Regions from separate parts of the Bacteroides caecimuris genome, predicted to be linked through region 3. Evidence: riboswitches for the same ligand, from Rfam matches in the RefSeq annotation. Region 3 holds a riboswitch; each other region holds the start of a gene.
The links. Region 3 has a riboswitch for cobalamin ahead of accC (acetyl-CoA carboxylase biotin carboxylase subunit). Riboswitches for the same ligand answer to the same signal wherever they lie in the genome.
Positions count from the first base shown of each region.

Region 1 (7,371 bases), 340 kb from region 3:
GTTATCTATCTGTAAATAAGGTACAGCCACGTAATTTAGTAATTAGTCGGTTAGTAGTTAGTGATTAATAATCACGGATTTATACTCTTCAATGACATCGCAAGGTTCTCCAGCCCTTACTTTGCTCCATGCTAGTTTCATCGGATCGATGGTGCGGTCTTTATATTGTAACACAGGAGCTTCCCGGTTACCGTCAATCAACGTTTTCCATTCCATACCTTCCACTTCATTCGTCAAAATTATACAGACTGTGATGCCGATTGCCAACCATTCTTCTTTCTTTCTCGAGCCAATCTTACCGCTATTAATCACTTGCTGAAGTTTCTCCAGATCTTCTTCTATTCCCTGAAAATCTTTTTTCAATTCCTGCTTCATGGTAGATACTACCCATTCGTACGCTTCATTAATCAAATAGATTTCAGAAAGACGGACCGGGATCAATTCAGCAGGATACTTCTGTCCTTCTTTGCGTACCTCCAAAGTAGCGATTACATCTTCCGCCTCCTTCACAACTCCACCTTTAGGTACGGTGAAGGAACATTCGAAAGCAATATCGTCAGCTCCTGTAATCCACAAATGGGAAGTATAATAAGTTCCCTCTTCCTGAAACATTTCCTTGCTATACGCACATTCCCATGTGCCGACTTTCACCAACGAAGCCGAATCGTTCTCTTTCAGTTCCTGCCGGATGACGTCTTTACCATAACCGGCTTTTCCTTTAAATGCGGATATACGAAAATTTCCCGTCCATACATCGGGATTATAGAAAAGAAAAGAGCCTTCGCCATCTTCAAACTCATTCCAGTCTGATGGATAGTTCATAGAAAACCATGCTCCGGGAGAGATAAATTTCTTGCCTTGCATCCTTTTATATTAAAATGATTACTTGGGCAAAAATACGAATTAAAAACGAATATCATTTACCTATCGGCTGTATTTTCCTCCTCACTTCTTTAGAAATCTCCAAAAACATATAATTCAACTTTCCGGAATGGATTCCTTCTTCGTTCTCCTTATACTTCTTATTAGCATATTGTTTCGATTTCTCGAAAGTCAGTAACGACATCTCATTCTGCGATTTGCCTACCATTGTAGAGTCCAATTGTTCATCCGGGAAAAAATCATCCAGATCGACATCACCAATCATTGTTGTCTCCAGGAAGTTTTTATCCGTGTGCGAATTATCCGTATAGTATCCTACAAACATGTGCCCCGGTGTACGTACCAGGATAGGATCAATATTAATGGCGCGAAGCAACGACGCAAACAACACACTCCCATCCACACAATTAACCTGTGAAGATTCCAGTGCATCATCAAACGTACGGACGCGCTGCGAGAAAACAACATTGCTCGAAAGGCTGGTATTGGAAACAGAACTATAACGGAATTTACGTTTCTGCAATATATTCCAAAGGGCATATACCTGCTTGTCTACTGCCCCTTTAGCCTTACTCTGATAACCGAGAAAACGATTAACAATCCGAGTATCCAATGCCTCGCGAAGCAACTGATCGATCATCGGATTCTCTTCATTGACATAAGCCGCAAAGAAAATACCGGTATCATGAAATTTAGTCCCGTTAGCCACATATCCCAACAGACACTCATTGATACTACGCACTGAAAAAGTACGTACCCGTTGTCCCAAATCTTTTCCGTTCATCTCCACTGTGATAGCTACGCTTACCGGCTCTGCCTGCACCTCATTTTTCAGTGCCTCGTAATTCCAGATAATATCAGGATAAATCGTATATTCCGTCCTAGGCTTGTTTAATACAAATTCCGACACCGAGCGGGAGAAAAAAGGCGTTTCGGCTACTTCAATCCGCACACGACTATAAGCTGTCTTCGATTTCAGCCGAACGGCAATACACGACTTCGGATTCCCCAAACACGTTGAATCCGACGGAACAATCACTTGTGCATCGGTGGTGGCAACAGACAGAATCGCCGAAGGAAATATATTCCCTCCCAGATCGTCTACAATCTCAAAACCGGAATTGAATGAAGTATATTTAAACACAGACATACTGCCAAGCAGAATTAACAGTACCACAACCGATCCTATTATTTCCTTCCGATGCCGTTTTAAGTCAATTTTTATCATTATTTGTAGTTTCTATAGTCAAACATTTCTATTATATCTCGCTAACAAAGATAACAAATAGCGAGCGTTTTTTCCTAAAGAAAGGTAGAAAAAGAAAGGATTATTTTGTATAAAGGAAAAAGGAAATTACCTTTGCTTTCAAAGTAAAAAAACAAATTATGAAAATGAACATAAATATTATTCCCGTTTTATGCTTCCTCTTGTTGTGCTCATGCAAAAACGGGAATGCCTCCAGCCAAAGTACAAACGAAACCATACAGGACACTATTAAATCCATCACCCTGCCTGCCATCCCCGCAATGATGACAGCTCCCGAACAACGAGCAGATTTTCTAGTAAAACACTATTGGGATAACGTCAATTTCGCCGACACCAATTACATCCACCACCCCGAAGTGACCGAACAAGCCTGGGCAGACTATTGCGACATACTAAACCACGTCCCTTTGGAAACCGCACAAGAAGCCATGCGGAAAACAATCGAGCGAACAAACGTAGACAAAAAAGTATTCACCTACATCACCGACCTGGCAGATAAATATCTATATGACCCTAACTCCCCCATGCGTAACGAAGAATTCTACATTCCCGTATTAGACGCCATGTTGGATTCCCCTCTGTTAGAAGAAATAGAGAAAGTACGTCCCAAAGCCCGCCGGGAATTAGCCCAGAAAAACCGTATCGGCACCAAAGCCCTGAACTTCAACTACACATTAGCCTCCGGCGCACAAGGTTCCCTCTACCAACTGCAAGCAGAGTACATCCTCCTATTCATTAACAACCCCGGCTGTCATGCCTGTACAGAAACGATAGACGCCCTGAGAAATGCCCCTATCATCAATCAACTTCTGGAGCAAAAGAGACTTACAGTCCTCTCCATCTATCCCGACGAAGAGCTGGACGAATGGAGAAAACACCTAAATGAATTCCCCCAAGAATGGATCAACGGATACGACAAGAAATTCGCCATCAAAGAGCAACAACTATATGACTTGAAGGCAATCCCCACCCTCTACCTTCTCAACAAGGAAAAGACTGTACTCCTAAAAGACGCCACCACACAAGCCGTTGAAGAATACCTGTTAATAAAAAGCGAACAATAAGCAGCCTTGATCCTTTCTTTTTGGTTCTTTCTCTTTCGTATCAAGACGAAAGAAAAAGAACATCCCTTTGGAAAAAACAAATAAACTCCCTATCTTTGCCGCGCATTGGTTTGCGACTCCCATGCGGGGGAAGCAATTAAAAGGGAATCAGGTGCAAGTCCTGAACAGTCCCGCTGCTGTAAGTTCCATACCAAGTTACAAGCAATTCACTCATTGCCACTGGAAACCAATCCGGGAAGGCGTTTGTAACAGGAACAAGTCAGAAGACCTGCCATGCAAATAAGTTTCACTGCTTTCGAGGAAAAAGCGTTGAGTCTAATGAACCGGACAAGTCGTCTATCATTTCATTCATCACTCTGATTCAGAGAAAGTGTGTTAAAACGGATAAACTCTGCCAAGTTTATTTATGCGTGTCCGGTCGAAGGGATTTCGCCCGGACACTTTTAACCAACAACAGACTGAAAAAGAAATAAATGAAAAAAAGAACATTTAATAAAGTGATCTTTGCAGTATTTAGCTGCCAACTCTTATCTATATCACTTTTTGCACAACAGCAAAAGGTAGATACGACACATACATATTCTATTCCCGAAATAACAGTATCAGATATCTACCAGACCCGCGAAATACGCTCAACCGCTCCCCTGCAAGTCTTCTCCAAAGATGCCCTGAAAAACCTGCACGCCCTGCAAGTTTCCGACGCGGTGAAACACTTTGCCGGAGTGACCGTAAAAGATTACGGAGGTATCGGCGGACTGAAAACAGTATCCATACGAAGCCTGGGAGCCCAACATACCGCCATCGGCTATGACGGAATCACCCTAACCGACTGCCAAACCGGACAAATAGATATCGGGCGTTTCTCGCTCGACAACGTAGACCGCCTTTCTCTAAACAACGGACAAAGCGATAACATCTTCCAACCTGCCCGCTTCTTCGCGTCAGCAGGCATATTGAATATACAGACACTCACGCCGCTATTCACCAAAGGCAAAAAGACCAACATAGCCGGAGCTTTCAAAACCGGCTCCTGGGGATTAATCAATCCCTCCCTGCTACTGGAACAACAATTCAATAAAACATGGAGCATGTCAGCCAATGGCGAATGGATGTCCTCCGACGGACATTATCCGTACACATTACATTATGGAAATGCGGCAGAAGACCTGTCCTCACGTGAAAAACGAAAGAATACAGACGTACAGACATTCCGTGCCGAAGCCGGACTTTACGGCAACTTCTCCGATAAAGAACAATGGCGATTGAAAGGCTACTACTTTCAGTCCTCCCGGGGACTACCCAAAGCTACAACCTTCTATAACGACCATTCCACACAACACTTGTGGGATAAAAATACATTCATACAAAGTCAATACAAGAAAGAATTCAGCCAGCAATGGGTGTTCCAAACCTCTGCCAAGTGGAATTGGAGCTATCAACGTTATCTGGACCCCGATACCAAGAACTCTTTTAAGAAAACGGAAAACAGCTATTACCAGCAGGAATATTATCTTTCCGCTTCTGTATTATACAGACTGTTGAGCAACCTCTCTTTCTCACTTTCCACAGACGGAAGCATCAACACCATGAACGCCGATCTCGCCAACTTTGTACACCCCACGCGTTACTCATGGCTAACAGCATTCGCCGGAAAATACGTAAATGACTGGTTAACAATCTCCGCATCCGCATTGGCAACCGTTATCAATGAAGATGTGAAAAAAGGCGGTAGTGCCGGCAATCACCGTAAGCTAACCCCTTATGTAAGTGCCGCTTTCAAACCTTTCCGGCATGAAGAATTCCGTGTCCGCTTCTTCTATAAAGACATTTTCCGTCTGGCAAGTTTCAACGACTTATATTACGAAGAAGTAGGCAACACCCAGCTAAAGCCGGAAAAGGCAAAACAATACAACATCGGACTGACATACAATAAAAATGTATGCCCGTTCCTACCCTATCTGTCAGCAACCATTGACGCTTATTATAACAAGGTGACAGATAAAATCATCGCCTACCCTACCAAGAACCTTGCCGTATGGAGTATGAAGAATCTGGGTGAAGTTGATATCAAAGGCATTGATGCCACAGGAAGCCTGTCCCTCCAACCTTGGGATAAAATACGCATCAACCTCTCGGGTAACTACACATACCAACGAGCGTTAGATGTCACCTCGCCCGATCCGAACACGTATGAATCGACATACAAACATCAAATAGCCTACACTCCCCGCGTATCTGCTTCGGGACAGGCAGGTGTCGAAACACCGTGGATCAATCTGTCTTATTCATTCCTTTTTTCCGGAAAACGCTATGCTTTAGGACAAAACATTGCCGAAAACCGATTGGATAGTTATAGCGACCATAGCATTTCGGCAAACCGTGACTTTCTAATCAGAAAAATCACGACCTCTTTCAGCGTGGAAGTATTGAACCTGCTGGATAAGAATTACGAGATTGTGAAATATTTCCCAATGCCCGGACGATCCGTAAGGGCGACAATAAAAATAAGATATTAACTATTACAAAGTAAGATATTGACGTGAAAAGGAAACTAATATATATATTCTCGTGCTGGCTGTCATTGATAATCTTATTTGCGGCATGTGATGATATGGAGGACAAGCCCTTCACATCAGGCATTATAGGCGATCCGACAGAAACGGGTACTGCCGAATTATATGTATTATGCGAAGGACTGTTCAATCAGAACAATAGCTCGCTGGCACGTTTTTCTTTCGGCAACCGGCAAATGATTCGTGACTATTTCAAAGCAGTCAACCGCCGGGGACTAGGAGATACAGCCAACGACATGGCTATCTACGGAAACAAGATATATGTGATAGTCAATATCTCCAGTACGGTAGAAGTGATAGACTTTCGTACGGGAAGCTCATTGAAACAGATTCAGATGTTGGCAGAAAACGGAAGTTCCCGTCAACCACGCTACATCGCTTTTCACAAAGAAAAGGCATACGTATGTTCATACGATGGAACCGTTGCACGTATAGACACAACCTCCCTATCCATAGAAGCTATCACATCAGTGGGACGCAACCCCGACGGTATTTGTGTACAAAACGAAAAGTTGTATATTTCCAATTCCGGTGGGTTGGACTATTCATCAGGACTGGGGGTAGACAACACGGTATCTGTTGTCGATATTGCCACATTTAAAGAAATTAGCAAACTAACAGTAGGTCCGAATCCCGGTAAAATAGTAGCAGGTCCGGACGAAACCGTTTATGTTGCCACCCGTGGCGAAGATGTAGAAGCCGGCAATTATAACTTCGTCAAGATAGACTGCCGGACAAACAAAGTTACTCAATCTAACGAGAAAGTACAAAACTTTGCCATCGATGGAGAGATTGCCTATCTATACAATTACAATTACATCACACAGAACTCTTCTATCAAGATGTTCAATCTGAAAACAGCAGAGACAATCCGTGAGAATTTCATAACTGACGGAACAGTAATTAAGACGCCATACGGCATCAACATCAATCCTTACAGCAACAATGTATATATCACCGAAGCCCGTGATTACACCACCTATGGCGACTTGCTTTGTTTCAACCAACAAGGACAACTCCTGTTCCGTCTGAACAACATCGGGCTTAACCCGAATACAATTGCATTCAGCAACAAAGCCTCACTAAGCGATGTTGATGGCAACGATGATGATAAGGAGAATCCTCTGGCTTTCGCCAATAAAGTATGGGAATATCGCCCTGCCCCCGGACAGTTTATCAACACCACCACTTCAGCATATAAGGAGGGCTTTACTTATGATGATATACTGGAAGAAGCAACCCGCAGAATCCAACAGAAATCACTCCTTACATTGGGAGGATTCGGCGGTTACATTGTTTTAGGATTTCCACAACCCATTCCGAATGTAACAGGAGAGTATGACTTCAAGATAAAAGGCAATGCTTACTACAACTCCAAAACCGGAACAGGAGCATTGGGCGGAAGTGCAGAACCGGGCATCGTATTTGTATCCAAAGATGTAAATGGCAATGGAATGCCTGACGACGAGTGGTATGAATTGAAAGGAAGCGAATATGGGCAAGACACTGAAACACGCAGATATGAAATAACCTATCACCGCCCTACCTCCGCTAACCAAAACGTATTATGGAAAGACAATCAAGG
Region 1 covers NZ_CP015401.2:2,706,862-2,714,232, forward strand. The annotation lists gene abc-f (ribosomal protection-like ABC-F family protein) at 1-30, opposite strand, end outside; gene A4V03_RS11745 (DUF3805 domain-containing protein) at 58-864, opposite strand; gene A4V03_RS11750 (hypothetical protein) at 917-2,110, opposite strand; gene A4V03_RS11755 (DUF5106 domain-containing protein) at 2,269-3,213, shown strand; cobalamin riboswitch at 3,302-3,503, shown strand; gene A4V03_RS11760 (TonB-dependent receptor plug domain-containing protein) at 3,687-5,729, shown strand; gene A4V03_RS11765 (YncE family protein) at 5,753-7,371, shown strand, end outside.
Region 1: another riboswitch for cobalamin. It lies ahead of A4V03_RS11760 (TonB-dependent receptor plug domain-containing protein); the one in region 3 lies ahead of accC (acetyl-CoA carboxylase biotin carboxylase subunit).

Region 2 (7,371 bases), 180 kb from region 3:
CGATATCAACTCCTAAAACATGCAAATCCTCAATCCCTGATATCTCAGTGGAGCATTCACCTAACCAACCGCTTTCCTGATTGACACCGGTATATATCTTTATGAAATCAATTCCCGGCAAATGTATCTTCTGACCTTTTGAATTTACCGCCCAATCTATATCAATAGCAGACTCATCCATGGCATTCTTCTCATTATCAGCATACCCATAACGAAATTTATACAAAACAAAATAACTACCTTTTCCACTTTCATCAACAGCATTTTGAGGTAAACAAGTCCCATTAAATATTATCTTATCCTCTTTTATCCATTCCGGGAAATAGCACTGATTATGAAATCTATTTTTTACTTTATAACCCGAATTTCCCTGGTTATCTTCCCACCGGATACAGGGAAAACGCACGATCGTTAATTATCTAATAACCAGCATTTATCTTTTCTTCTCAAAACTTATTTGATGGCAAAACTCTTTTATATCTAATAAATAAAGTCTTCCTACTTTCTTTTCCTCCTATAGACGTGTCACAACTTCCCATTGTCATGTTACCTATTGGTTTCATCCTTTTTTTTATCTTCGTGGTTCTTCAATTGATATATTGATTATTTATATTGTATACCTTCTAGTATTTCATTATCTTCACGCCTAAATAATAAATAGTAATGGATAAGATTGCAAAAGATTTTTTAATAAATGACGAATTGGCGCGTCATATGGCCAGTATGTCTGAAGCTATTGATACAATCGACCCACGTGAAAAGAATAAAGTCACTTATTCGGGCAAATTGATAATGCTTGTCACTTTATCAGGTATTTTTTGTGATTGTCAGAGTTGGAATGATATAGCAGACTTCGCCCGTTATAAGAAAGATTTTCTTAGAAGATTCATACCGGACTTAGAAACTACCCCGTCACATGATACATTACGCCGATTTTTTTGTATCATAAAAACGGAAAAATTAGAGAGTTGTTACAGAGAATGGGCCCGTAATATGAGGGGGGATTCACCATCCATAGAAGATTGTGACTGGTCGAAAGTTCAAATTAATGAGGGAAATGATCTTTATACGAATAGACATATAGCTATTGACGGAAAAACGATCCGTGGTGCCATCAATGCTGATAAACTGGTACAAGAGTCAGCGGATAAAACAACAAAGGAGCAGGCATCAGTAGCCAAACTTCATCTTGTCAGTGCCTTTCTTTCTGATATGAGTCTGTCATTAGGGCAGGAACGGGTCTCAATAAAAGAGAATGAAATAGTAGCAATACCCAAATTACTGGACGACATTGATATACGACAAGGAGATGTAGTTACCATCGATGCACTTGGTACTCAAAAGAAAATTGTTGAAAAAATAGTAGAGAAACAAGCCGATTATCTTTTAGAGGTGAAAGATAATCATCTAAAACTAAGGCAAAATATCGAAAACGATGCGGAGTACTTGCTAATTTCCGGAAGAAAAAATGATTTTATCAAAAAAGCTGAAGAAACCACAGAAGGTCATGGATTTATGGTGACAAGAACCTGTATATCCTGCTCTGAACCCAGTAGATTAGGGTTCTGTTATCGCGATTGGAAGAATCTTAGGACTTATGGAATAATAAAGACCGAAAAAATAAATATAGCCACAGGAGAAATACAAAATGAGAAACATTGTTTCATCTCTTCATTAGTGAACAATCCAAAACTTATTCTTAAATATAAAAGAAAGCATTGGGCGGTAGAAAATGGATTGCATTGGCAATTGGATGTTACATTTAATGAAGATGATGGAAGAAAAATGATGAATTCGGCACAAAACTTTTCCACTTTAACGAAAATGGCATTGACCATTTTGAAGAATTATCAGGATGAAGACAAGAAGACTTCGGTCAATAGGAAAAGGAAGAAGGCAGGATGGAGTGATGAGTACTTAACTAATTTGATAGATACCTTTATTAAAGCCTTTTAAATCGTGCGTTTTCCCTGCCACCGGATATATTTTTCTCTTTCTTCCGAAGTTTCCGGTTCTTTTTCCGGACGATAATAGGTGATTTCATAGTTTCGATAAGTCTTCACATCATTTCCCGCAGCTACAGCCTTGTCATACCATAATTCCAATGCAGCGTCTTCATGAGCACTACCGGCAATCTCATACCATTCGTCCTCATCCGGCACACCATTCTGATTTTTATCATAAGCCACCATGATCACTCCCGGCTCACAACTTCCTCCCTCCGGTGCATCAGGATCCGGATTGGCCGCAGAATAAAAAGCATTGCCAAGTACCCGGAAATCACGTTTTCCGGTAACATTAGTTATTGTATGGTCAAAACCTACTACGACATATCCTCCAAATCCTCCCAACGAAATCATCCCCCTTTCATTATTACCGATAGCAGCTAATACTTTTTCATTCATAACCTCTTGAGTATCTCCCTCTTCATATTCCGGCAATGCATTAGTAAATTGTCCCACAGCCGGAACAAAATCAAAAACCTTAGTGATATAAGCCGTCGCTCCTTCAAGGTCCGGTTCGATATTATCAAAAGTTACTGTGACCGTAAAGAGATAATCATAATGATTCTCACCTTGTGACGCACGCAAAATCAGTTCATATTCTCCTACCTCTTCAAACATATACTCCAAATCCTTTGTCCGGGCAATTTCACTGCCGTCCAGCAGCCATAAATAAGAAATCCCTTCATCCGACTCACTTTCAACCCGTACCTTCAACAGTTGATCAACAACAACCGCAAAGCCACCCTCCGGTTGCGACACATGGATGTCTTCCTTTTTCAGTAGGTAAGCATCTTCTCCATCATTACATCCCGTGAATACAGTTCCTACAAACAAAGAAACCGCAATGACAAATGCCAGTCTTAAAACTTTCCTATCCATTTTATTCATTATTAGTTATTATTAGTTATTGAAATGTTTTCGTTGTAAAAGCAAAATGAGCCGGTATATCCCCCGCCCTGACTTTCCATCTTTTCTTTCCTTCAGGACTGAAACAGTAAAGATACCCGGGTACAACATAACTTTTCGCATCCGTTACAAATATTTCTTTGGTCTCGGGATTTACAGCTATTCCATACGGAATTGTTATTTCAGTTTCAGTCCCATCAGTAATAAAATTGCGGGATACTATTTTATTTTGTTTCACGTCATAGAGAGCGTAAGTAATAGTATTACTTTCCGTCACATAGCTCCATTCTACACTTGTCATATAAATCGAATCTCCACTCAAGCACATTTCACTGGCAGCAACTCCCAAATTTCCTGTCACACGATCTGTCTGAGTATCTATAATAAAAACATCCGATCCCGTTCCATAATAATCTCCTCTCGAACTCACATATATACGTCCGTATCTATCCAACTTCATACGGTGAAGATTTATAGCTACATCAATTGTTTTAATAACTTGAAAGGTCTTCAAGTCAATCACCGATACCGTCCGGTCATAATCCGGGAAACGATAACCGCCGGAATTGGCAACATAAAGTTTCCCGTCCTTTATTACCATTTCTTCCGGTTGATAGCCGACTACCACTTCACGGGTTACAGCCAAACTTGTCGTATCCACCTCAACCACTTTTCCCGGACGCGCATTGGGATCTATTCCGACAGGACCTGCATAAGAACTTACATAAGCCTTTCCGTCATTAAAAGTGATATACCGGCAATTTATCACATTTATTTGCCCCAGATGCTGTGCCGTTTCCACATCCATCACCTCTATAAAATTCGAGCAATTGATTACAGCATACAGCTTATCTCCATAAATCTGCAAATCATTTCCAACATCCCCCAGTTCTTTCACTACGGACGGATTTCGCTCGGCATAAATATTACGATGATACTTACCGGTAGTACTGTCATAAAAATCAAGTGTACACTTATTACTTCCCATATTTCCTTCATTGAGAAGATACATTCCTTTAATGCTGACGCTCCCTAAAGCTCCCTTGCCAACGTCTATTTCGTCAGAAGGTAGAACCGGAAGCTCGTCCCGACAAGCCAGCAAACAACAACCTGTTAATATACCAAGCAAGGCACGCGAAAGAATATTATTCACAATCATATCGTTAAGTTTAAAATGAATTTAAAGTTAGTTCCGGGCATCGGATAAGACCTCACCACCTCATATTGTTGATTAAAAATATTATTTACTTCCAAGGTCAATTTGAAATCATACTTTCTCCAACTGAATTTCTTAGCCAAAGAAAAATCACTTGTATACCAAGGGAGACGATAATTCTCCGGAGTATTGGCCGAAACATCATAGCGCTCTCCCGTATATACAAAGCTATAATTCAATTCCCATGATTTATATCCCGCATTTAATATAGCCGATCCACTATGCCAAGGGATATACGATATTTGCCCCCCATACGTATCTTTATCCGATTTATCAGTAAAATCCTGCGCTTTCTGATACGTATATGATAACCGACTGTCAAATACCCAATCGTTACCAAACTTCCAAAGTCCTTGCAAAACGACATCCACTCCTTTTATTTTAACAAGTCCCATATTAATCATTGTCCAACGAAAGAAATTATTGGTAGGAGTAGCTATTATTTTATTTTCCACCTCATTATAATACGCATCCAATTGCACATTCAGTGCTTGCAGCCAGGTTCCGGAAGATAATTTCTGATAAGTGAATCCTACGTTATACTGATTAGTATACTCAGGTTTCAGCTTTATATTCCCTATAAATGTATAATACAAATCGTTCAAAGTCGGCATACGAAATATCCGTTTGTAAAAAGCACGCAGATTTAAATCAATATTCTTGAAAGGTTTATAAGAAGTGATAACGGTAGGAGTAAATTCCATCTTATTCCCAGCCGAAGTAGTATCTGAAGCTACGTTCTCATTTACAAAAGTTCCCAAGACACTGGCCTGCAACTTAAAGCGCTCAAGATGCAAAGAGGTAGCTGCCGCTACCAACGCCGTATTTCTTCGGGGATAAGGGAAATCAGTCAAATTAGCGTTCAGTTTATTCCATTGGTAGTCTGCTGAAATATTTATATCCCAAAAAGGAAAAAGAGTAACCCTGTTAGCCATTGACAAGTAAACTTCCTGTTGGCGATATGTATTATTTACATACATGGTAGCCTCCTCCTTTTGGGGATCCGCCAGATAATGCAGATAATCATATGCGTATTTGGCATTCAACAACAGACTGTACACATCACCAAAATCTTTTTTGAAAGAAGACTGGAAAAAGAAATTTGTATCCCATTGGCGATCCTCATGTGAGAAACGATTCCGCACAACAGCACCGGGATATCCACGTTCTGAATTATAAAAATAAGCTTTCGTACGCCAATAACCACTTTTTATCTTGCCATATAAGCCGCCCTCAGCACGCAGCGCATTGACATCCCCATTACGGCGTACTGCCGTTGTATCATATCCTCCATCCACCGCATAAGTAAATTTATACTTTCCGGTTGTATACATATATTCAGTACTAAGTGACGTACTCACATTCTCACTCAGTTTCTGTTCCCAAAGCAAAGAGGGATTGACAACTCCGAAAGAACCCGTCTTAAAAGTCGCTTTCACATGATAAGCCCTATTCTCCTGAAAAACAGGTATTCTTGACTGTAGATAAATAGAACCTGCAGAACCAAAATCTTTCGCTGATTGGAAAATGGCACTTTTCTGACCATTATATAAAGTGACAGCTTCCATATTATCCAAAGAGAAACGTCCCAAATCAACCACTCCATTCTGCGCATTACCCAGTTCAATGCCGTCATAAAACACTCCTACATGATTCGTTCCCATACTTCGGATATTAACGGTCTTCAGTCCTCCTATTCCACCATAATCCTTTATTTGTACTCCGGAAAAATAACGTATAGCGTCCGCTACCGAATGCGCCGCCAGTTTCTCCAACTTATCCCCTGATAAAAATTGCACCGGAATTACCTCCTTGTTAATTCTGGCAGTAACCACTACTTCATTAAGATGATGCAAGCTGTCCAGTTTGCTTTGTGCTGACAACAATAAAGTCATACTCAGAAAGCATCCTATCCACAATACCCTAAAATAAATCCGCCCGAACATAATCCTCCTGTTTATTAATTAAAATAATAAACTTTCATAGGGTTACAGCGAGGATGCAATTTTCCATACACTCAAACATATACACGTGCTTCTCCCCGCATAATAGGGACACTCAAAAAGGGGATATTCCTCCTTCCTGAAACTTCACATCACCAATCAAAGATGTATTTTGAATAAAAAACCGCACTCTTCAAACTCTAATCCCGGAAAGTTTCAAGAATTCAACTTTGGCAGGTCTTCTGACTTACTCCATTTTCCTAACGCCCTTCCCATTCCTCCAAAGCGGAACAGTGGATCTGAGTATTGTAGGAAAAACTTTTGGCGGAGCTTACAGCAGCGGGTCTGTTCAGGATTTACACCTGATTCCCTTTTCACCACTCGTTCCGTAGAATCGGAAAAGTGACACCAAAATTTCTGGGGGCAAAGATACACAAATAGATACAAATCGGAAGAAAAATTCAACTAAAATAAAAACAAACTAATAATTAAGTCCTATCTTTGCCGTTCGAAAGGATCCACTATTATTTTTTCTAATTAAACATCTTATAAAAGTGAAATCTCCCGCGCTGACTATCACGTTACTTTGCCTGCTCCTTTGGGCAAGCTGTATTACCCGTAATAAGACATCTCTGGAAGCATTCAACCAAGATGTATATACCCCTGAATACGCTTCGGGATTTAAAATTCTAGGTACCGAGAACACCGCCAGCACACTTATACAGATTACCAACCCGTGGCAAGGCGCCAACGATGTAACAATGTCCTATTTTGTTGCACGCAACGGCGAGCAAGCGCCTGCCGGATTCAATGGTCCCGTTATCCCTGCCGGAGCCAAACAGATTGTATGTATGTCTTCTTCCTACATTGCCATGCTTGACGCATTGGGAGAAATTAGCCGGATCGTCGGAGTTTCGGGTATCGATTATATCGCCAATCCCTACATCCTTGCCCACAAAGATTCAATCAAGGATATGGGTCCTGAAATGAACTACGAACTGTTGATTGGATTAAAACCCGACGTAGTTTTGCTTTATGGCATAGGTGACGCCCAAACCGCTGTAACGGACAAGTTAAAAGAACTTTCCATACCTTATCTATATATGGGAGAATACTTGGAAGAATCACCGCTCGGCAAAGCTGAATGGATGATTGTTCTTTCCGAACTGACAGACAAACGGGAAAAGGGAATAGAAATATTCCGGGAAATCCCCCAACGTTATCATGCACTGAAAGCCCTCACAGATTCCGTCAGCCAGCGCCCTACCGTAATGTTCAACACTCCGTGGAACGATAGTTG
Region 2 covers NZ_CP015401.2:3,219,796-3,227,166, forward strand. The annotation lists partial or broken gene A4V03_RS13995 (hypothetical protein) at 1-391, opposite strand, end outside; gene A4V03_RS14000 (ISAs1 family transposase) at 664-1,956, shown strand; partial or broken gene A4V03_RS14005 (PKD-like domain-containing protein) at 1,971-2,885, opposite strand; gene A4V03_RS14010 (YncE family protein) at 2,911-4,071, opposite strand; gene A4V03_RS14015 (TonB-dependent receptor plug domain-containing protein) at 4,068-6,074, opposite strand; cobalamin riboswitch at 6,287-6,499, opposite strand; gene A4V03_RS14020 (ABC transporter substrate-binding protein) at 6,626-7,371, shown strand, end outside.
Region 2: another riboswitch for cobalamin. It lies ahead of A4V03_RS14015 (TonB-dependent receptor plug domain-containing protein); the one in region 3 lies ahead of accC (acetyl-CoA carboxylase biotin carboxylase subunit).

Region 3 (7,371 bases):
AAGAGCAAAACTTATTTTTGATGCAGCAATAAAACTTGAAGGGTGTAACTATCTTTCATGCAAATTCCATGAGAATTTCTATTATCACCCACAATGGCTAATTCCTTTTGGCAAGAACTATCATAATGGTTTGCTAACACTTTTGCGATTCAAGCAAGAAACTTTTTATCCTACAGATGCAGATAATGCCATATTGAACATACCAAGAAATACTATAAGCCGCAGCAGAGTGAAAAGCATTGAATCTGCTGTACTTGAAAACTTTCCTACCCGTAGATACGATAATAATAGAAGACTGAAAAGTAATGAAAATGCCGCATACGGCATTACCATTGCTGAAGGTTATATTGAGGTGCGACAGGCTTTTGAAGGCAAATCAAAAACTGCCCAACCAAAAGCTTCCGACAGCGAAGTGAAAAAGACGCTGGAAGATAGAGGATATATTAGCGAAAAGAATTGGTTAGGACGAAAAAGGTTAATTGATTTTGGCAACACGGATTCTGAGATTATCGAACACGTACGTACGGAAATCCAAGAATTATTCAAAGAACTTGAAATATATCACTGGAATTCTTGAAAACACATCACTTCTTGCAGCCTGTGCCCATATTCGGCATAGGCTGTTGTTTTTTTTGCACCATAAAATCAATAAACGAGGATTTATGGTAAGGAATTCATAACAGAGATGTATCCAGATATGAAGAATTGGAGTTGATACCTCATTAGGCAATCAAGTCATCATACATTATGCAGCATACGATTCAAAAACAAATATAATATGACAGTACAAGAGATATTCGACACTCCTGCTATCAAGAAGGTTGAGAATGAAATGATTGGTCTGGAGGAAAACATTGAACGACACCGTGTTGACAAACCGAGTGGACTGGAGATGATGCGTGTGCTAATTGGATTGCGTCGCAATCTCCTTGCCGATATGTTTGTGATGGATGAGAATTACAAGCGGTTGCTCTCAGACTTCAACGAAACCATGAAGCAGCAACTTATTCGAATGCGTCATGAAACTATCAAGGCTGCACATGGTGTAATGAATGCCGATGTGACAGGCGAGATTCAAGCCATAGGCAAGTGTTTCCTCGGTTATCGTTATTCCAAACTTCATCCCGTGCAAACTATGCGAGCAAAGAAAATATGGGCTATCCTTAATGGTTCAATTGATGATTACGTCCAGTTTTATAGTGATGGAGTGCTGATGGGAGGCTATGTGTATGACAGCCGAAAAGAGCAGGAATCTGAGAACCAAATGCTCTATTTGCAGGAAGAGCCGGATAACTGGAATGAGGGTCTCGACATGGAAATAACTAAGGATATGTATCTCATCTATCCTGTTCACCATCTCGTTTCGCACACCGATTTCTCCATCTTCGACCTACTATGGGTGCGGGATTTCAACATGGAGATACAAATGAAGTCGAACTACGCCACCTATCCCGAAGAGGAAGAAGGAGAAGATATCTCATTTATCTGAAAATAATCGTAACGGGTGCATTCCCAATTCACTCCGAACAAACTAGGATTTCATGTTAATCACAGGATGAGTGAAATGAACTATATCAACGAGTTGGCAGATCAACTCATTCCAGCGGAAATGGCTGGTGATGTCAGATGGAGATTATCTCCAAGAGAAGACGATACATGCAAAATGTACTACGCTTTTAAATAACTATCCAATGAGAAAAGTCAAAGAAAAATCATTATTCACAGAACCACTCGCAATAAAAGAGTACATTGCAAAACTCATTGAATTGATAAGTGAAGGACTATTTGAAAAACAACATATCATGTCTGTTGCACTTTTGAGTGCAATAGCAGGGGAAAGCATCTTCCTGCCTGATCCTCCAAGAACTGCAAAAAGTATGGTCGCACGCAGATTGAAGTTGGTGTTCAAAGGGGCAAAGTCCTTTGAATACCTCATGTCTCGTTTCTCCACTCCGGATGAAATGGTCCATATCTATTTCAAAATTAAAGAATGAGGATAAATGGGAAAGAAATATCCGAGAATGAGGACGTACGGATTATGAACGACGTAAGAAGATTGATAAATTATTTCACCACTATCCCCCACTCCAGGAGACTGTTCGGATAATAGGGAGGGAACAACCACAAAGAAGTGACAACAAGGATGATATTGTTTTTAAATACATTCCAATGCTATTGTCCAATTCCTCCGAACTGACAGAGGACGCAGCCTGTTTCTTGTTTCCTCCCGAACAAGAAACCAACAAGAGAGCACCCACAAGTGCTCCAAAAAATAAAATATTCTTCTTCATAATGGTTCGTTTATTAAGTCTTTCGTACTATAACAATAAAAATCGTTTTTTGTTATAGACAAACAATGCATATTCGAGAAGTGTAGTGGAGATATTTAAAATGCAGCTAACGATGATTAAGGAATAAGCAACCAACGCGTATAAAAACAAAAAATGGCTACTCATCACGAGCAACCAATCTTTTGTTAACCTTAAATCTAATACTTATGAAAAAAACACAGTACAAAGGTACCATATTTCAGATAAATAGCAAATTTCAGTGCCTAAACAGACGATATTATAACAGGGTTTAATACTCCATGGAGCGTATTAACATTTCAGACTTCACGCGTTAACATTTAACATATTCATTCACATAAGTTGCTTCTTGGATAAGTAAGAATAAAAAAAAGGCTATCTATCCCAGACAGCCAATCTTTTGTTAACCTTAAATCTAATACTATGAAAAACACAGTACAAAGATACGGACTTTTCGGTTATCTCCAAATTTTCAGCCCAATACAACGCATCTTATAACATGGTTTAATAGAATCTGAACCGCATTAACAAATAAGCAGCCGGACATTAACATTTAACAGTTTCCTTAAATAATCAAGGCAAAAAAACGGAGGAAATGCAAATATTTTCCAATCGGGCACCCTGTTTTATTAAAGAGCGTTTATAAGGGTCAACAAATACCTCTGCCATCTGTTCTTAATAGAAAGTAACCAACAAATTCTCAACATATGAACAGATTCGAAAATAAAGTAGTTGTCATCACCGGTGCTGCCAGTGGTATTGGCGAAGCAACCACACGCCGCATTGTCTCCGAAGGAGGCAAAGTAGTCATCGCTGACCATTCTGAAAAAAAGGCAGAACAGCTTGCCAACGAACTTACTCATGCAGGGGCCGATGTGCGTCATGTCTATTTCTCCGCCACCGAACTCCAGAGTTGCAAAGAGCTGATTGATTTTTCTATGAATGAATATCAACGAATAGATATATTAATTAATAATGTAGGAGGAACCGATCCCAAACGTGACCTTAATATCGAGAAGCTGGATATCAATTACTTTGACGAGGCATTCCACCTGAACCTCTGCTGCACCATGTACCTTTCTCAACAGGTCATTCCTATCATGACTGCCAATGGCGGCGGAAACATTGTCAACGTAGCTTCCATAAGTGGACTTACGGCTGATGCTAACGGTACATTATATGGTGCCAGCAAAGCGGGCGTCATTAATCTGACGAAATACATCGCTACCCAAATGGGAAAGAAAAATATCCGTTGCAACGCAGTAGCCCCGGGATTGGTACTTACCCCCGCGGCATTGAATAACCTGCATGAAGATGTACGCAACATCTTCCTCGGCCAATGTGCCACTCCTTATTTAGGAGAACCGGAAGACGTCGCAGCCACCATCGCTTTTCTGGCTTCGAACGATGCAAGGTACATCACCGGACAAACAATCGTCGTGGATGGCGGCCTGACTGCTCATAATCCGACAGTTGCACTATCATAAAGATCAGATGACGTATAACTAGTAAAAAGAATATATCTTTATTAGCAACCATTACAAAAAATAAATTCTTTTCCTGTGTGTTACTGATACCTATCTTTGTACCCAACTAATAACAAAGATATAAAAGGATGGAAATATAGAAGATAAAAAAAAGAACGTCATGATTGTTAAAACACTACTAGATACAGATCTCTATAAGTTTACCACCTCGTATGCTTATATCAAACTGTTCCCCTATGCAATAGGTACTTTTAGTTTCAATGACCGGAATGAAACAAAATATACCGAAGCTTTTCTGGAAACACTCAAGACAGAGATCAAGAATTTTAGTCAGTTGAGCTTCACGGAAGAGGAGTTGGAATACATGACGAAGAATTGCAGATTCCTCCCGAGAGTCTACTGAGAGTGGTTGTCTTCTTTTCGTTTCGACCCGAATAAGATTGATATTCATCTGGATGAAGCCTGTCATCTCCACATCGAAGTGGCTGACTTGCTTTATATGATGAAGGAAAACATACCGGCAGTCTTGAAGAAGTACAGGCTTGCCTGTATGAGTTGAAGTTGAACAAGAATCAATAATCAAGACAACAGAAAGGCTATAAAAAGAAAAGCAGAAGTACCTCGATAGAAAATACTTTCTGCTTTTCCTTCATATATGTCCTACCGAATAACTATCAACCTAACCATATCAGGAGAAAGATGGTTTAGCAAAAGACTTCTCTGCATCATACTTCGCTCCTATCACTTTATCTTCCGGACTAAGAACAAGCATTGCACAAAATCGAAACTTTCGTGCAAAAAAGGAACATCCTATTCAATAATTATTTATCTTTGCCGCCCAAAATGGTTCAGAATCCGTATCCAACGGACGATGATTAATAGGGAACCGGGTGTAAATCCCGGACAGTCCCGCTGCTGTGAAACTCTGTTTAATGTCTTATAATTGAACTAATTTAACGCCACTGATGTTATTCGGGAAGGCAAATAAGACAAGAGTCAGTCAGAAGACCTGCCATTTTGTGTAAGACGCCCCTCTCCTCGTGGATTAGGAGAAAGAGTATCACTTGTTAAGCCCCAAATCAAAAAAATACTGTTTTTCGTCGGGTGGAGTATGTCCATTAGACGGGAAGACATTAATAAATATGTACTTAATTGAAAAAAGTATGATAAAAAAAATCTTAGTAGCCAATCGCGGTGAAATTGCCGTAAGGGTGATGCGTTCCTGCCGGGAAATGGAGATAACGAGTATCGCTATCTTCTCCGAAGCAGACCGCACCGCGAAACACGTACTTTATGCAGACGAAGCTTATTGCGTAGGGCCGGCAGCATCCAAAGAGAGTTATCTGAATATAGAAAAGATCATCGAAGTGGCAAAAGCAGCTCATGCAGACGCCATTCATCCGGGTTACGGCTTCTTGTCCGAGAATGCTACCTTCGCCCATCGATGTCAGGAAGAAGGAATCATCTTTATCGGTCCCAATCCGGAAACAATGGAAGCAATGGGAGATAAAATTGCCGCCCGTATCAAAATGATTGAGGCGGGAGTACCCGTAGTTCCTGGCACACAAGACAACCTGAAAAGCGTGGAAGAAGCCATAGAGCTTTGCAATAGAATAGGCTATCCGGTGATGCTGAAGGCATCTATGGGCGGTGGTGGAAAAGGTATGCGCCTCATCCATAGTGCCGAAGAAGTGGAAGAAGCATATACCACTGCCAAGAGCGAATCATTGTCTTCCTTTGGCGACGACACGGTTTATCTGGAGAAGTTTGTTGAAGAACCTCATCACATCGAGTTCCAGATTCTTGGTGACAAGCATGGAAACGTCATTCACCTGTGCGAACGCGAATGTTCCGTGCAACGCCGTAACCAAAAAATAGTGGAAGAGACTCCTTCGGTTTTCGTCACTCCCGAACTGCGAAAAGATATGGGTGAAAAAGCGGTAGCAGCAGCCAAAGCTGTGAACTACATCGGTGCGGGTACTATCGAATTCCTTGTTGACAAACACCGCAACTATTATTTCCTTGAGATGAACACCCGCTTGCAGGTGGAACATCCGATTACGGAAGAAGTGATTGGAGTAGATTTGGTGAAAGAGCAAATTAAAGTTGCCGACGGTCAAGTGCTTCAACTGAAACAAGAAGATATCCAGCAACGCGGACATGCTATCGAATGTCGTATCTGCGCCGAAGACACTGAAATGAATTTCATGCCAAGTCCGGGTATCATCAAACAGATTACAGAGCCGAACAGTATCGGTGTGCGTATTGACAGTTATGTATACGAAGGATATGAAATTCCGATCTACTATGACCCGATGATCGGTAAACTGATTGTGTGGGCTACCAATCGCGAATATGCGATTGAGCGGATGCGTCGTGTTCTTCATGAATATAAATTGACCGGAGTGAAAAACAACATCAGTTATCTGCGTGCCATCATGGATACTCCCGATTTTGTAGAAGGTCATTATGACACAGGATTCATCGCCAAGAACAGCGAGTTTCTGCAACAACGGATTACGCGCACCAGCGAATATTCCGAAAATATTGCCCTGATCGCTGCTTATATAGACTATTTGATGAATCTCGAAGAGAACAACAGCGGTATGGCTGCCGACAACCGCCCTATCAGCAAGTGGAAAGAGTTCGGTTTGCATAAGGGTGTGTTGAGAATCTAAATTTTAACAAAGAGAATTCAATTATGGAAATTCATATAGGAAACCGTGTGGCCGAAATAGAACTGGTCAGCAAGGAAGATAACAAGGTAGTGCTCACCATTGATGGAAAAACGTTTGAAGCAGACGTAGTGATGGCAGAAAACGGCACTTGCAACATCTTGATGGACGGACGCAGTTCGAACGCACAGCTGATTCGCCGTGATAACGGAAAAAGCTATAAAGTGAATACGCATTATAGCAGTTTCAATGTAGAAATCGTGGACAGTCAGGCAAAATATCTGCGTATGCGCAAGAAAGGGGAAGAAGAACAGAATGACTGTATCACTTCTCCGATGCCGGGCAAAGTAGTGAAAATACCTGTTGCAGTCGGCCAGGAAATGAAGACGGGAGACACCGCTATCGTTATTGAAGCCATGAAGATGCAAAGCAACTACAAAGTGACTTCAGATTGTCGTATTAAAGAAATTCTGGTTCAGGAAGGTGATAACATAACCGGCGACCAGACGTTAATAACATTAGAACCGATTGCATAATATTAAGAACGGATTGCATTATGGAAGAAATGAATAAAGCATACGCCACGTTCGAGGAACGTGACCGCATCGCTTCTCTTGGTGGAGGCGTCGATAAAATAGAGAAACAACACGAAAGCGGTAAAATGACTGCTCGCGAGCGTATTGATATGTTGCTTGACAAAGGTACTTTCGTTGAACTGGATAAATTGATGGTTCACCGTTGTACGAACTATGGCATGGATAAAAACAAAATTCCGGGAGACGGTATCGTTTCAGGTTACGGAAAGGTAGACGGTCGCCAGGTATTTGTTTATGCTTATGACTTTACCGTATATGGCGGTTCACTGTCTGCTTCCAATGCCAAAAAGATTGTGAAAGTACA
Region 3 covers NZ_CP015401.2:3,044,304-3,051,674, forward strand. The annotation lists gene A4V03_RS13260 (hypothetical protein) at 1-577, shown strand, start outside; gene A4V03_RS13265 (hypothetical protein) at 779-1,489, shown strand; partial or broken gene A4V03_RS13270 (AAA family ATPase) at 1,692-2,010, shown strand; partial or broken gene A4V03_RS21775 (DUF6845 domain-containing protein) at 2,172-2,291, opposite strand; gene hdhA (7alpha-hydroxysteroid dehydrogenase) at 3,017-3,796, shown strand; partial or broken gene A4V03_RS13285 (nicotinate phosphoribosyltransferase) at 3,957-4,295, shown strand; cobalamin riboswitch at 4,624-4,827, shown strand; gene accC (acetyl-CoA carboxylase biotin carboxylase subunit) at 4,960-6,474, shown strand; gene A4V03_RS13295 (acyl-CoA carboxylase biotin carboxyl carrier protein subunit) at 6,498-7,007, shown strand; gene A4V03_RS13300 (acyl-CoA carboxylase subunit beta) at 7,028-7,371, shown strand, end outside.

Region 4 (7,371 bases), 1.1 Mb from region 3:
AATTCATCTATCAATTTCCCTTCGGGCGAGTAGCGGTAAATCATGCCCTGCTGCTGGTAGTCGATGGCATCGGCGATGTATACTTCCCCGTTGGCGGGGTTTACCGTCAGTCCGTAATAAATCGTGCCGCTGTATTCGAGGAACGGACGCACCGGCACATGGCTGGCTGTCACGTCCATGCTCCAAATGGCCTTGTTGATCCAGTAGAGTTTGTCCCTGTCGCCATTGAGCTGTACCTCCGAGGGCCAGTCGCCCAACTTGAACTTGAACTGCTTCTCCACCGTGAATGTCTCGGCGTCGATGCGGTAGAGCGACGGGGCTTCGTAACCGTAGGGGCTGCCTTCGTAACCGCCGTCGGTCACCGTCCACATCTTGTTGTACTTGTCCATGACCAGCGATGTCGGTTGTATGCCGACCTTCAGTTCATCGACCACTTGGTCGGTTTCGGTGTCGATTTTGATGATGCGGTTCTGATACGACCAGCAGTTGCAATAGACGTATTTGCCGTACTGCACCATCTGCTCCGTCGAGCCGCTTTCCATCGTCATGTCCGGCACTTGAATGTAGCCGGTAATTTCATATTTCTTCGGGTTGATGATGAAGATGCGGTTGTCCCACAGTTGGGTGACGTAGGCTTTTTCGTCGCTTAGGAAATGAATGTAGCGCGGCGAGGTCAGGTTCTCGATGCGTCCCACCTCCTTGAAGGTGTTCAGGTCGATGGCGAAAATCACGTGGGAGTTGTTCACCACGACCCAGCCCTTGTTGTCGTAGATGGTCATCGACTGCGCCACGTCGCCGAGTTTCATGCCGTTGGCACGGAAGAAGATTTCGTTCTGTACCTGTTTGGTCGCAGGGTCGTAATAGGACAAGGTAGCATTGCCGTACTGGAAGTTGCCCTCGTTGGTGATGAACAGTCCGGCTCCCGTGGCATTGAAGTCTTCTACGGCATCGCCGTAGTCCCACTTCATGCAGGATGTCAAGGATAGTGTCACTCCGACAACTACGCTCCATAGCAGATATTTCAATTGGTGATAGGTCATACCGTTATTTTTATAGTTAATCCCCGGTAGTCTTACCTTACGGTAAGCATACCGAGGATTGGCAGAAAACTTATTGTTTGGTTATCTATTCGGCAGGCTTGTACTTCCCGTCTTTCATATCTTGGTATGTGGGGTTATAAGCACATTCTCTGACAGACCATTGAGATTCTCCTGTTAGAACATTGTTTTCAAACAGGTATTTGAAAGAACTGAAATCGCTAACATCTCCTTGCCCGCTTATACTAATCCCTTTTACTGATTTGAGACCTGAAAAATCAATGGACAAAATACCATTAGAACCAAAATCAGAATACGGGCATGTTATTGAAAGATTTTCGGATATTGATTCAACGGTAGGATAAGACACCTCATCAGCCGTCATACCCCATACAACAGTAGATGTTACAATATTAAACAGTCCGTTTATCGTTTTTAATTTGGGACATAAAATATTAGTAACATCAATCTTAAACTCAATTTGTGTATTTGCTCCATCCGTCCCAATGCTTTCCAAACTGGTAAACTCAATATCATTCTTAAGAAAATCAGTCGTAACCGAACATGAACCGAGAATTTTTTTCAATGACGGGAAGGTAATATTATTTGCATTCGTATTATTTTCTAATGTTAAAGTACCTCCTATTTCCTGCAATTTAGGAAATTCAATTTCCGCACCCGTATCAACACTTCCCGAATTCAATGCAATAGTCATATTTCCTGCCACACGAATAAATGGCATAACAAATTCTTTTACATAAAAATAATCTTTGCATTGGAAGTCGCCCTCTATATTTGAGATTCCCTCAAGAGTCAATTCGGTCAATCGACAATTTTTAGGAAGCAGAAGAAGGCTACCGTTAAATGTTTCCGAACCTACGATTTTATTTAGTTGCTTACATTGTAGGGTAAGTGTATTCCCGTTAAAATTTATCTGGGACAAATCCAGTTCTTCTATGAGCAGATTACTTAAAGTCATATCACCGAGTACATCTTTCAAAGAAGATATATTAAACTTATTGACTTTATTCGCATCCACACTGGTCTCTCCGCAGGAAATAAGACCGGGAAGTTCAACAATGGAAATCTCTTTGCAATTTTTTATAGTCAGTCCTCCAACCGAATGTAATTCGGTCATTGCAAGACTTCCGATGGAGGACATATCGGAGAATGAGGCAGTACCGGCCACACTTTCCAATGCCGGTAGATAAATTCCTTGCAGTTTGGGAAAATATTGGACTGTAAGTTCATTCCCGACCCGTTTGAGCGCTGAGAAAACAATGGCTTCGGTTGTCGCTGATTCTTTTTGTGCTACCGAACCTTTGACAATTAAGGAAGCTCCGACAGATTCAACGGCATTTGCATCCAAATCAAGCAAAGCATCGGAGGTTATATACATATCCTCACCAATGAACTCGACTTTGGGTATGGATATTTTTTCAATGACAGAACTGTTAACGACAAAATCGCCGGTCACTCCAAGCAAAGAGGGCAGATTAACCGTTTTGAGCGTTATGTTTTTACTGGTAGAAGTTGTCGATCCTAATTTGAAACTTCCGAGTTGTTCCAGATTATCCAACCCCGTCAAATCCGCTCCTTTGTAAGACGGATTGATAACAAGAGAGTTACTGATTTGTTTCAGGTTGGCAAGTCCGTCCAGATTGGTGATTTCTTCTCCGTCTGCCGTTCCGATGGTCAGGCTGCCTTCGATTTTGTTTATTCCTGTCTTGGCAAAATTATCCACCTCGGATTGCGTGGCAAGTACCACGCTGCCGCTCTGTTCGATGTCTGCATATTGATAAGTATAGGAATATACTTTGCTCTCCTGCATTCTGGAGGTGACTACGAATTTCCATTCATTTTCCCAATCCTCTATGGTTGATGGATTCGGGTTAATAGAGGCTCCCTCGCAAAGGGCATACTCTACGGTAGCCCCTTTCAGACTGGTATTATAAGGTATCTCAACTGTAATCTTGTCCCCGACTATCATGGCTTGATAGGTAATGCCATCTACAGTTAGAGCAAACTCGGAGATGAAGTGATCCTTGCCGTCTATTCCGCTTACTTCAGGGTCGTCATCACTACATGCAGCAAGGCAGAGCGTAGCGAAACAGAATAGGATGAAATGATATATTTTGTTCATAATGAATTTTATTTGTCGTTATTGTTGTTTTCATCACAGAACTTGAAAACTTCCGTGGAATTTTCCCCTAACCATCCGGCTTTTACATTGACTCCGGTCTGCACCTTGATAAAGTCGATATGGGAAAGGTTTGCAGGTGTACCGTCGATATTGACTGCATCGGAAATCTTAAAATAGTTTCCAAGTGCTCCCGCGTTAGGATTGTCTTTATTGGGCATATCATCACCAATATTATCGGCATATCCCCATCCGAACGGATTATTGGACCACATGCCTGTCGACGGGCTTTGTTCGGTACGTGCTTTCAGGCATGTGCCGTATAACGTATAGGAATCCGCTTCAATCCACAAAGGATAATAAAACTCTTGCGGGTGATAGTTGCCGAGACGGTCAATCGCTCCTTTATTTCCCTTGTTGTCCTGCCATTGAGTATCCATGTTGGGACCGGGACGGAAATAAGTTACGGCATAGTCCTGAATGGTTTCGGGTTTTCCATATTCAGAACCCTTCAGTTCATACCATTCATCGTTGGGCAAGCCGTCTCCATTGACATCTTGCATTACCCATACAATGCCCGGTTCATTTGACGAATCAAAGGCATTTCCTTTGATGGAAAAATCATAACCGCCTTTGTTTTCGATACTGTGGTCGAATCCTACTACGATATATCCTCCCCAACCTCCAAGAGAAACATATTGTTCATTATCAAGACGTTTTTGTGCGTAAGCACAGGCTGCTTCGTGCGTGCTTTCCCCATTGAAACCTGCTGTATTCGTTTCGTTTACAAATTGTCCCGGAGCCGGAACAAATTCATATACTTTATTGCTGTAAATGGAATTTCCGGCAGCAAAAGGTCTTTTTCCGGCCGCTTCACAACATTTCACCGGAATATTGACACTGACTTCATCGACACCGGAGACCGAAATATTACGGGTGAGCACTGCTTTTGTATCTTGATTGTCGTATTTCACAGTAAAGGTAAGCGTGTGTTCTCCGGTTTTAGCGGGTTTGAAACCGTAAACCAAAGAATTGGCTCCCTCAATCGGTTGCCCGTCCAAACTCCATTGATAAGAAGGCTCGGCACTTATTGATACAAAGGGGCGGACAAACAAAGTACGTCCTAATTCTACGTATTTGGTATTATTCTCGGTAAAATATAAAGATGACGGAACTACGATTTCAATCGGAAGTTTATCGACAACCTCAATAGAAACTGTCTTCTTTGATTGTCCGTCTTCATTTGTTACGGTTAAGGTCAGTTCATAAGTTCCCAACTCATCTTGCTTGAATGTATAAGTATTTTCCGTTCCGACTTCGTTTCCGTTAAGAGTCCACAAATAAGTAGCTCCTTCTGCATTTTGAATGTCGGGTGTAAGGATATACTCGCGTCCTGCGACAACTTTAAGCCCTATAGAGGGGGTTACCAATGAAATAACGGGCGGAGCCAATTCATTGACATCCACACGAATTTCTTCCTCTGTGCTGGCATCCCTCGTATCCACACGCAGGGTAACGTAATACGAACCGCATTCGTTGAAAATGTATTTCAATTGAGGCTCGTCGGAAATGATACGACCGTTGCATTTCCATGAATAAACGGCGTAATCGACATTCTGATAGGTCGGCTCAATAACGACCTCTTTTCCTATCTTTACAACGTAGATTCCGTCCTCGCTATCCAACTCAATGACAGGAGGCAATATCACGTCCTGCGATATTTCTTCGTCTTTGTTGCATGCAAATAGAAATATCGTCAAGGAGAATAAAAGCAAATACTTCTTCATTATATTTATAATTTTAATGCTGAAATTCCCTTGAAGAAAGTATTTGATTACAATCTCCATTGGGATATAATAAAAAGGGGCAAATACTTTGCACTTGCCGTTAAAAAGCATTTGCCCCAAATTCATGTTATTCGTTTACGGTTACATCAATATCGTCTATAGCAACGTAAGCAGGAGTGTTCAATCCGTATGCGCTTGAATCGCTTCCTTCGAAATTGATAGCTACAGTACATACGCTGTCACCTAAACCGCTTAAATCCACTTGATTCCATCCGGTACGGATTTTATTGGTCAAACCTGATTCTGCATCTTTACTGGAATCGAAGTTTGCCAAATAGTATTCTACTTCCTTACCTGTAGGTTTACCCGTCGCATCCAACGCAACAAATACCACCTTAAACCATCCTTTTTGTGCCGACAAAGAGCCTTGTGTAAACGAGTTGCCATCCTTCATGACTAAGTAGGTATAAGTCGTATTACAAACCCATACGCTGTTGAATTTACCATATTTCGGTGTACCCTTGACAGGAGTGTTTGTGGTAACGACTCTGTAGCCGGTTGCATCGGTCAGGTAAATCTTCGCACATTTGTCATAGGTTGCTTGTGAATCATTGTATGAATCGCTATAACCGAAAGCTACAGCAAAATTTTTACCGCTATGACCGCCGTTGGGCCAGTACACGCTACATTGGTTTTGATAATCCCCCTGTGTCAGATTATGGAAATTAGAGATGGCAAAACCACCATTCCAAAATTCATATTCCCAAGGCTGTCCGCTTACCCATTCTTGTTCCAAATAGTTAATCGGGAACTGAATGTACGTACCGGTTTGCCCGATTTGAGTGATGTAGCCGGTCGTTACCTGCTTGCCGTTGGCCGTGGCAGAATAGAGATTGTTTCCATACTGGTCAGAAGCCATTACGCTGGAAGGTACGTTATCAAAATCGATAAGCGCATTGGTAGAACTTATCGCGCGGGTTTGAATCGCACTCTCCTCATACGGAGCAAGGAAGTCATCGTCGGATGAACATCCCGTGAACACTGCGGCGGCCATTGCTACAACAGCCATTGCCAAGAATCTAAAATTCTTTTTCATAACTTAATTATTAAAAGTTAAACAAAAAGTTTAAACACACATTCGTTTTTATTGCGACAGATTTGCAACGAATGAGAAATCGGTTATCAAAAAGAATATAGGTGCCTGTGGACGAGCCTCTGTTCATTTTAATCTAATGCCAATTATCCCGTGGTCACTAAATCTATCTCATCAAGCAGGTCTTCTGGCTCATCCCGCTTATCGCGCCTTCCCAGCTTTCACCAGTGGCAAAGAGTGCGATAAACTTTAATAGGACTTACAGCTGCGAGTACAGCTCCGGATTTTCACCGGGATTCCCTTTTAATTCCGTTCGACGCTTCGATTGGAAACTTGACTGGTGCAAAGTTAATGGTTATTTTTTAATCTTGTTTCTTTTTCTGTGATTTTTATTTCAAGAAAGGATTATTTTATGGCGCGAATTGTATTTTCATGTTAATCAAGCATTTATAACAACCACGAATAGTCTTTTCCCCTTATGAATAATAGCGTTTCTCAATTATGGTCTCTTTTCATCTCACGTCGGCAATTCTCTTCGGAGAGATTTTATATGCAAAGGTACAGCGTGCGTCTGGTCGTCAAGTATCGCTTTCACTAACGGTTCCCGGATATTCTTCACGGCAGCCTTCCACAAATCGAAGATTGACTTTCACTCCCCACCTCGTTGCAGGGCATAGTCGGACGAGCCTGACTGTGCTCTTACATTGGGCGGTTGGGTATTCCGTTTCATCCCGTACACTGTTTACTTGCCTTATCCGTCCTTTTCCCGCTGTCAGTCCTGCATAAAAATCATTCCCCGACGAGAAGCCAAAAGAGTTTCAAGAAAAGGAAAAAAAGAAAATATTTGACAATCTAAAATTTACAATTATGCACAGCAGGATTTTTCAAATTTCAACGGAGCCGATAGACAAAGAAAACTATCTGAATGAGGACACACTCCAGCAAGGAGACGGGAGCTTCTATGACTATTGTTCAGAAATAGACGAGGAAGACCGTAAAGAGGATATTGCCAATTTGGTCAATCATGCCTTGCCCAAAGGAATGTTCGAGCTTATATCCGATGACACCATGCGCTATAATGGTGGAATAGAGCAATGGAAAGAGGAGTATGTCGCCAATATCAAAAAAAGAGCGAATGCTCTTACGGCAGATAATATGTTGGAATGGGGTTCGACCTATTATCTCAAACAGGCAGTGGAAAATCCGTTGGATGTCGCCTATCATTTCTATTTGGATGGCGATGGCTGCAGTCTTTTGCCGAACAGTCCTTTACGTTTATGGAGTTTGTTTGTAGGCTTGAACCGGGAACGATAC
Region 4 covers NZ_CP015401.2:1,914,692-1,922,062, reverse strand. The annotation lists gene A4V03_RS08200 (glutaminyl-peptide cyclotransferase) at 1-1,040, opposite strand, end outside; gene A4V03_RS08195 (DUF4971 domain-containing protein) at 1,126-3,180, opposite strand; gene A4V03_RS08190 (PKD-like domain-containing protein) at 3,189-5,090, opposite strand; gene A4V03_RS08185 (DUF4465 domain-containing protein) at 5,092-6,060, opposite strand; cobalamin riboswitch at 6,218-6,409, opposite strand; partial or broken gene A4V03_RS08180 (hypothetical protein) at 6,925-7,371, shown strand, end outside.
Region 4: another riboswitch for cobalamin. It lies ahead of A4V03_RS08185 (DUF4465 domain-containing protein); the one in region 3 lies ahead of accC (acetyl-CoA carboxylase biotin carboxylase subunit).